2 regions of the Defluviitalea raffinosedens genome follow, and region 1 is predicted to be linked to the other one. Evidence: riboswitches for the same ligand, from Rfam matches in the RefSeq annotation. Region 1 holds a riboswitch; the other holds the start of a gene.
What was found. A riboswitch is a leader RNA that binds a small molecule or an ion and turns the genes downstream of it on or off. The one in region 1 is predicted to bind cyclic di-GMP.
Positions count from the first base shown of each region.

Region 2: it holds a riboswitch for cyclic di-GMP, as region 1 does, so the genes downstream of both, JOD07_RS15530 (cache domain-containing protein) here and JOD07_RS12450 (LytR/AlgR family response regulator transcription factor) in region 1, are expected to answer to the same signal.

Region 1 is NZ_JAFBEP010000020.1:24,026-28,870, reverse strand. It holds gene JOD07_RS12465 (amidohydrolase family protein) at 1-299, shown strand, start outside; gene JOD07_RS12460 (DUF3842 family protein) at 362-685, shown strand; gene JOD07_RS12455 (CooT family nickel-binding protein) at 783-971, shown strand; cyclic di-GMP riboswitch class I at 1,346-1,432, shown strand; gene JOD07_RS12450 (LytR/AlgR family response regulator transcription factor) at 1,593-2,333, shown strand; gene JOD07_RS12445 (Spo0B domain-containing protein) at 2,346-3,377, shown strand; gene JOD07_RS15505 (sensor histidine kinase) at 3,332-3,688, shown strand; gene JOD07_RS12440 (ArsR/SmtB family transcription factor) at 3,915-4,250, shown strand; gene hgcA (mercury methylation corrinoid protein HgcA) at 4,243-4,845, shown strand, end outside.
Region 2 is NZ_JAFBEP010000026.1:27,042-31,886, reverse strand. It holds gene JOD07_RS15535 (methyl-accepting chemotaxis protein) at 199-1,473, opposite strand; gene JOD07_RS15530 (cache domain-containing protein) at 1,531-2,160, opposite strand; cyclic di-GMP riboswitch class I at 2,320-2,404, opposite strand; gene JOD07_RS13900 (methyl-accepting chemotaxis protein) at 2,510-4,210, opposite strand; gene JOD07_RS13895 (GntR family transcriptional regulator) at 4,516-4,845, opposite strand, start outside.

The sequences.
Region 1 (4,845 bases):
TAGGTTATGGCATGTATGAGTTATCCTGTGCAATAGCCCGTTTTAGAAGAAATGTGTTTTTTGATCTTTCGGGCGGAGATGTTGTGAGGAGGCACATCACGGAGAAAAGACTGATTGGAAAAGAGATTTCTTCTTATAAAATTCTGTATGCCTCCGACGGTTTACCTGATAAATTATATGATGATATAAGTATATGGGAAGAAGAACTTTATAAAATGGGGCTTAGTGAAAAAGAAATAGATAATATTATGTACTTGAATGCAGCCAGAATTTATGGAGTTGAAGAGCCGGAAGGATGATGTTATCCTATAGGTAACAATCTGCTGTCTTAAAAAGGTAGTGTTTTGATAGGGGGATGCAAGTGAGAATAGCTGTAATAGATGGTCAAGGCGGAGGTATCGGAAAATCAATTGTTGAGAAATTAAGGAAGGAATTGATGGAAGATATTGAAATTGTTGCTCTGGGAACAAACTCGCTTGCCACATCTTTTATGATGAAGGCTGGTGCAAATGAGGGAGCTACAGGAGAAAATGCAATTGTTTATAATTCTAGTAAGGTCGATATAATAATCGGGGCTATAGGAATTATTGCGGCAAATTCAATGTTAGGGGAATTGACTCCAACAATGGCTAAAGCAATTGCTGAAAGTCCAGCTAAAAAAGTGCTTCTTCCATTAAATCGATGAAATATCGAAGTTGTAGGTGTTGATAAGAGTGAGCCTTTGCCGCATCTTATTGATAAGGTGGTTCAAAGTATTAAAGAAAGCATGAAGAGGTGCTAATATGTGTGAAGCAAATGTTTATTTAATTGATGAGAAAGGTGAAGAAAAGCTGTTTCTTGAATCTGTTGACAAGATACTCCCAGAAGAAGAGAACTTGATATTGGAAAATATATTTGGACAAAGGAAGATAGTAAAAGCAAGGATTAAGGAAATGGAACTGGTAAATCATAGAATTGTTTTGCAAAGATGATTTACATGAGGCCATTTACGATAAAAAGACAAAATGCATGTGTATGTAAAATAATTCTTTGCTACAGTAAGAAGGGCAGAGTAAATACAAGAAATCTATGGGTTTGAAGTATCAGCCTAGATGGTAAGCAATATCACTGATAAAATGTTACCTGATATAGGAGAGTAGCATAAGGCCAATGGATGAGATTTATCCGATAGTATTTATTACGCTATTCATTCTCAATTGAATTTTACAAAAAAAGTGAAATTCTAATTACTGGCAGTGAAATTTGAAGGGCAATAATATTAACCAATAAAAATAAAGTGAGTAAGCTTTGACAAATTTCAACATGACCTTTGTTATATAATAAATAGTATAATCAACATAAATAAAACTGATAAAGGCAAACTTGTTGAAAGACAAGGACGCAAAGCCACGGGTCTAAAGCGGTATACCGCTATGATGGCCGGGTTGCCGGAACTAAGCTGCTTTAGGCTCATTGGTGTTTTTATAGCATCAGTGAGCCTTTATGTATACAACCTGAATTATTTATAGCAATGACTTCGAGCCATTATGACTATGATTTGCCGGAAAAGTGTTTACAAGTTTGCCAATAAATCCTGAAAGGAAGTGGTGAGTTTGTTACCGGCTAAAGTTGTAATGGCTGATGATGAACATGGAGTAATGCTGATACTCTGCTCAATTCTTAGTAAGCTTGAAGGGGCTTTGGTTATAGGAACAGCAGATAATGCTAAAGATGCAATAGCACTTGTAAGAGAGCATAACCCGGATTTAGCTATCCTGGATATTGAGATGCCTGATATGAAAGGGATAGAGTTAGCTGAAAAGCTGAGAGATATAAAACCGGATATAGCAATAGTCTTTATAACCGCACATCATGAATACTCTCTTGATGCATTCAAACTGTATGCATCCGATTATATATTAAAGCCAATTGATGAGGATAGAGTAAAATCTACTTTCCGACGCATATATAAGATGCTGGAAATATCAAAAAAGAGTAATACTTCCCAAAATACGGAGACCTGCAGAATTTCAATAAATCTGGGCAATGAACGAGTCTTTATAAAGCTGGATGAGATATTTTATATAGAAAAATCCGGACGTCACACCCTTATTTCATGCTCCAACGGGAAATTTAAAACCCGACAAACCCTGCAGGAGTTGGAGAAGTACTTGGGAAAGATGTTCTTTCGTTCCCATAAATCTTTCATTATAAACACCGATCGGATTGAAAAGATAGTCTCTTTTCCCAATTCATCGTATTATGAGGTAAAATTCAATAATTGTGAAGACAAGGCTTTACTTAGCCGTGACCGTATATCTGAGCTTATGAAGTATTCTGACTATAATGTTTAAGGGGGTATTGCGATGGATGTTATGCCGTTAATTCCCTTTTTAGGTGTGTCTGTTCCTGAAAGCCTGGTTTTGTATTATATGGTACTGGTATTAACGAAGAAAAAGGAGTCACCGTTTGTAGTAATAATCCTTTCCCTGCTGACTTCGATATTCTCATTCAGTATTCGGACAATGCCGGTACGATTTGGTATCCATACCATATCACAAGTAGCACTCATGACTATATTTTTGAACCTCTTTTTTCGATTGCCCTGGCATACTTCAGCAGTTGTAATGGTGCTTTCAAGTGTGTTTTTGGGATTGGCGGAGGGAATCTCAGTTCCTCTTCTGGCTTGGATTTTTAAATTAAAACTTGAACAAATCATCTCTGATCCTTTGCTAAGAATACTTTTTACTTTGCCACACTTAGTTTTACTTTCAGTATTAGCGTATATCATTGGCAAACGAGGATGGCGCTTACCGTTAATATCAGAAAAATTGGGAATAAAAAATGAGTCTGACAAAAGAACAACAAAGCAATCCATTAGGCAAAATTGTCTTTTGACATTATGCCTGGTACAAGCTTTAATGCTTGTTTTATTAAATCTTAGTTTTCATGCTTACAACACAGGTGTTTATCCCAGTTTTACACTTAAAACCCTAATAGAAGTTGGCAGCATTGTTTTATTGGTCTCTGTTTTAGCAACAATTTTTGTATCCGGATATCTGTTAAAAGTCATAGAACACGATGCAAAACTGGAAACAGAAATTCATTATGCCAGAGATAGACACAATTTACATTTGCGTTTGCAGGTTGAGCGTCATGACTTTTACAACCATCTTACTGCTATTTATGGATACATAAAGGCTTGTCATTTCGACCAGGCAGAAACTTATATCGAAAATTTGTATCATACTGTCAGCCGCATAGGAAGCCTCCTGAAAATTGAACCTCCGGAATTAGCGGCTATTATAAGTACAAAATATGAGGAAGCAAAAATTAACGGAATCAAGTTCTATTGGCATGTAAAAATACAAGACGGTTCACTTCCACTTTCGAATTAACCGGTAACCTTCTAGATAATGCTTTAGATGCAGTAAAAATGAATGGTTCCCCACGAATAGACTTAGTTCTAATGTGCAATAGGCTAGGTTTGGAATTAAAGGTATCCAATAACGGCAGTCCCATCCCTCAAAATGTAAGGCAAAATATTTTTACTGCCGGATATACGACTAAAAGCATTAAACAGCATAGTGGTCTTGGCCTATATATAATTAAGCAGATTATAGATCGTTATGACGGTCAATTACAGTTGAGAGAGCCAGAAGACTATACCGGTGTAGAATTTGTGATTTATATTCCTTGGAGTAAATAAGTGCGATAATTGTTCTGATTACAGTAATGAACATTTCAGTTTATATATGTTACGCTATGGAGGCATCATGCACTTAGTTTATTTTATTCATATACATTTCATTGGGTATTGGGTACGAAAGAATAAGGTATTAGATTTACTATATGATTTTCTGCTTTCATATTGACACTCTTCGATTTGGCGCATATAATGATCATATCGATATTTATAGATTTGAGGTGCCGATATGGAAGACTATTTGGAATATGCTAAAGTATTCAAGGCGCTGGGGGATCCTAAGAGGGCCATGATTGTGGATATGCTCTCCTGTGGGGAACTTTGCGCTTGTATGATTTTAGAGAAATTCGATATGTCCCAATCCACGCTGTCTCACCACATGAAGATCCTGTGTGAATGCGGGCTGGTCAAGGGCAGAGAACAAGGTAAGTGGACGTATTACTCATTGGACACAAATACTGTCAGCAGAATAATGCGATTTCTCTGTAACATTACCTCCGAAAAAGAAAATTGCATCTGCCAAGAAGATGCAGGATGTTGTAAAGGATGGGATGAAAATGAGTAAAGAAAAATCATGCTGCTGCTCGGCCAGTAGTTGTTGCAGCACTGAGTCCATTACGCCGTATGATAAGAATGATAAATGGGTAACCGGTGTGATCCATACCCTTAAAGGTAGCGTGCCTGTGGTTTCAACAAATCTTCACTTCAAAGACATGCTCGGAGCGTGGAAGGTGCGCTGGGGTATTGGCAGGATGAATTATAAGATAAATCCGGGGCTCTACGCTATAGGTAAGCCTGATCATACATCTCCTGTGTTGGTAAGCGCGAACTACAAGCTGACATTTGATGTCTTGAGGAAAGAGTTATCAGGCCTGGATTGCTGGATTCTGATACTTGATACTAAAGGCATCAATGTCTGGTGCGCCGCCGGTAAAGGCACATTCGGAACCGATGAAATAGTAAGCCGAATATCGAAAACCGGGCTGTCTGAGATAGTATCCCACAGGAAATTGGTGCTGCCGCAGTTGGGTGCGCCCGGTGTGAGCGCCCATGAAGTGACAAAACAAACCGGATTTACTGTGATTTATGGGCCTGTGAGGGCGAAGGATATAAAGGCTTTTCTCGATTCAGGCTTCAAAGCCACAGAAGAAATGCGTACC
Region 2 (4,845 bases), on a different contig from region 1:
TCCATCATTTATCACTACCTTTTTCATAAATGAAGAATTGGCCAATCCTTACTTTCAGATATCTGTATGTATAAACTATACGATTATAAAATAATATTCAAGAAAAATTTTTTAAATATTGAAAAAGCCATAAAGTTCAAAATAACTTTATGGCTTTAATTACATTCTTATTTTACCGAGCTGATGACTTATTGATGCTTATTTGATTCTAAATTTCGTAACTTGATCGAGAAGTTCATTTGCCACATCTTTTAACTGACCAGAAGACTGAGCAATGGTTTCCATTGAAGCCAATTGTTCTTCTGAGGTCGCTGAGATTTCCTGCATACCGGCTGATGTTTGTTCTGCGACAGAGGAAATATTTTCCGCATTACTCGTTACTGCTTCAATCTGATTATAAATCTGTTCTAAGGCTATGGAAATGTCATGAGAAATTTGCGCAAGCCCAGCGATGGAATCAAAAATCTTATCAAAACTTTCTTTGGTATCTTCTGCTGAATATTCCATGGCAAGGACGCTTTCTTTAACCTGATTCATATTCTGAACTGCTTCATTCACTCTGTCATTGATATCATTAACAATATTTTCAATTCTTTTAGTAGCATTGCCGGATTGCTCTGCCAGTTTACGAATCTCTTCAGCAACCACAGCGAAACCCCGTCCTGCTTCTCCCGCACGGGCTGCTTCTATGGAAGCATTTAACGCCAGGAGGTTGGTCTGCCCTGCTATATTGTTGATTTCTCCAATGATATTACGGATCTCATCAGCCATTGTTGCCAGCTGATGTATGGATTGGCCAACAGCATATGTAAACTGATTGTTTTCTTCGATTTTTTGACCTTGATGCATAAGAGCCTCCTGGCCTTTTTTAGCAAGCTCAAGAGATGTTTTTGCCTGATCTGCTGCAACTTTAGTTTTCTTCGTAGATTCTGAGATGATTTCAGTAACTTTAATAGTCGCATCCGTTGTCTCTTGAATCATTGACGCTTGCTCACTGTTGCCCTGGGCCATCTCATTAATCGTAGTCACGACTTGAGTTAAGCTCTGAGTAGCCTCTTCACTGGTTAGGGATAACTGCAAAGAATGAGAAGCTACCGTTGAAGCAACGGTTTGAATACTGCCTACAAGCCTTCTTAAATTCGTAATCATTGACTTAAGACTATTAAAGACCTGACCAATTTCATCTTTTGAGTTGAATTTAACTTCAAAATCTTTTAAATCCCCGTCTGCAATAGTTTGGATGATAGAAGATAATTCAACCAGAGGCGCAGTAAACCTCTTGGAAAAATAAAGCCCCAATAATCCAACAATAACAGCTACAGCAACAATCAAAATAACAGCTACGTTCAGGAGATTAAAAGCAGAAGACATTGCAACTGAAAAAGGAGTTTCTACAACAATTAACCATCCTGAAAGTTCATTTAATGCATGGCTGACGATAACATCCTCACCTTGAATGTTTTTGGTTCGCAATGTCGTATTATTTCCAGAAAGGCCTGCCTGTACAAATTCTAAAGCACTAAAATCTTCTTAATTCTCCACATATTCAATATTAGGATGAGCTATTACAATCCCTTGTCTGGAAAGCACATAAACCTTCGTACCATCCTGTGAAAGTCTTGCAACAAAATCACTGATTTTAGAAAGCTCGGTACTAGCCTGTAAAGCTCCTACGATCTTATTATTCCTATCACGGGCGGGTGTAGAGATCACAACATTTGATTTACCGGTAACTTTTGAGATGAGAATATCAGATACATACTTTTCATTTCCATTCATAGCCTGCTGAAAAAATTCTCGTTCCAATACGTTGGTAAAGGCATCATCATTACTTTTAGCCACTTGCTCTCCTTGAGCATTATCCAAAGCAATAACAAGGTCTGAATTGACATTAGCTGCGCCTACCAGTATATTTTTTGCAGAGTTCAAATCAAAATCGCCAACAGCTGGCTGATTAGCAACCATATGCAGGGTATTGAAGTTCTTTTCAAGCATACCATTAATTTCTGCTTTAACAACTTCCAACTTATCCTGGCTTGACTGATAAATATCATTTTTGGAAATTGAAATAGATAGTGACATGGATATCACTGAAAAGATTAATATTGGAATCAGACTGGTAGTTAAAAGTATCGAGAATAGCCGCGTTCTAAGTTTCAAAATATCTCCTCCTGAATTTTATTGTTTATGTATATTTGATCAGTTCTACGCGCGATTAGACTTAAAAATAACTTATGTAATAGAGGATATATTCCCATTACATAAAATGGCATAAAAAAAAAGCCGCTTTTAGCGACAAGACAGATCAGTACCAGAATGTTCGGTAACCTGGCAGCCATCAGCAAAATCTGGAAGGCCCATAGCTTTGCGCCCTTAGCTTTCACTAAGTTTGCCTTTATCGCAATATATCTAATTCAATTTTAACCGGTATGTGATATCACTATGTAGATTTTACGACATTAATCGACAAATTTCAATATAATTTATTAATTATTAATATATAAATTTTCTATATCTTAAAACGACCTACCAATGTTCTCAATTCTTCAGCCATACTTGCCAATGCATGAGCAGATGACGTAACTTCCTGTACTGTTGCCAGCTGTTCTTCTGATGCACAGGCAATTTCAGTTGTGCTCTGAGAATTTGCTTTTGCTAATTCTGCTATCTTTTCTATGGACTGATTGACTTGTTCTACATTTGCTGACAGTTCTTCCGTAATGGTCGATAGATCCTGTGCTTGTCCACTGACGTTTTCAATAGACTTCAAAATCTTTTCAAAAGAATTTCCTGCCTCTTCCGCTAACCCTAATCCATTTTTGGCAACAGCATTAGCACCTTTTGCCATGTTTGAGGCCTTTATAATACCTTCCTGAATGATTTTTATGATTCCATAAATCTGATTTGCAGAATTCCTGGATTGATCTGCCAATTTGCGAACTTTCTCAGCTACTACCGCAAAACCTTTTCCATGTTCACCAGCTCTTGCAGCTTCTATCGCTGCATTAAGCGCTAAAAGGTTGGTCTGTTCAGCGATCCCAGCAATCACATCAATAATTTCTCCAATTTCATCGGAATGATTTCTCAAATTCGTCATCACTTGTATCGTGTCACTTGTTGCATCGTGCATGTTTCTTACTTCTCCAACTACTTTTTGAATGTATTCATTTCCATCATGGGCCTGGACCATAGTTTCATTGGCTGCTTCCGCGACCGTACTGATTGAATCTGCAATATGTTGAATACCACCCGTAATCTCAGCAATAGCTCCAGCACTTTCTTCTGTATTTTTACTTTGGACTTCTGCTGTCTTAGCTACTTCCTGAATTGACGTCGTAACTTGATTGGTTACAGAAGCTGTTTGCTCTGAACTTGCCAACAGCTCTTCCGATGATACAGCTACCTGCTGCGATGTATAATTCACCTGACCAAGCATTGTCCGCAAAGTCCCAAGCATTTTGTTAAATGCCGCTGCCATATCTCCTATTTCATCCTTTGATTTCACATGAATCTCTTTGGTTAAGTCTCCTTCTCCTTCCGCAATATCTTTTAATTGAGCATTCATTTCTTTTATTGGACGGACAATTGAACGAGTAAGCACCATAGTAGCAATCATAGCAAGAATGCTGGTAAAAATAATTGTAACAAGAAGGGATAATAATACTGAAATAATCGTATTTTTAACAGCTTGGATCGGACAACCTACTAACCACATACCAATGTTATTACCATTCTCATCTTTTACTGGTTGATACATCGTTAAGTACGGATTTCCTGAAATATCTGCTTCACCTACATAGATTTCCCCGCTCCCAAGTACAGCTTCTGCAATAGAGTTATCTGCATCAGCCCCAATTTTTCTTACTCCATCTACAACGATATTAGTAGCCACAGTGTAATTCTTAAGAAATATATTAACAATTCCACCCGTTATTTCTCCAATTTCTTCAAAGATTTCATTGTTATCATTAATCTTTACATTTCCTTTGTAGAGTTCACCTTCTTTAACATTCCATGCTCCTGGATACCTTTCATTGAGTATGCTCATTCCCAGATTAGATTGAATTGCAACATCATCTCTGTATATCTCAATCATGGTTTCTTCAATCTTATATTTTGAAATGAAGAATACAACCATAGTAAGATAAACAATTACACCAATCATTAAAAGGTTGAATTTTGTTCTCATTTTCATTTTTTCTAGTCTCATCTAAATGTCTCCTTTTTGTGTATTTTGTAGTTTGGTGTCGAAAATGCTTAATTAGCTTAGCATAATTTCATTAAATATGCAAAACTTCTTGCAAATTTTTTTGCTCAATAACATCAAAATGTTTATTGTTATGCGTTTGCCTGTATTACCAAAGTGCAACAGTCCCTTTATTCATTTTTCCTCATAATAGAATTGAATGGCACAATAAAACGCACCTTTGTAGGAGCAAGTCTGTCTCGTTGCTGCAAGCACGATCAAACAGACAATCCTCAAAGGAGCGCTTTATAATAAACTCTTATAATCCATTAAATCTTTACTTCGACAGTAACCGAATACCAATCTTTATTAAAGTATGTTTCAGCATATTCTATGATCTTTCCAGATTCACCATATGTGGTTCTCTTTACAAAGAAAGTATCTGTACCTTTCCTCAGATTCATCAATTTGGCAATATGGCTGTCATTAACTGCTTTCACTGAATAGTTTTCAGTTGCACCAACCGGAAAAATATTATATTCAGCCAGTGTTTTATAAAAAGACTTGCTTTCGCAAATTTTCTGAGCCTGTTCAAGATTAAGCATATTACTGTCCATAAAAGAGCTTTGATAAGCAACTGGCTCATTATTAACCATTCT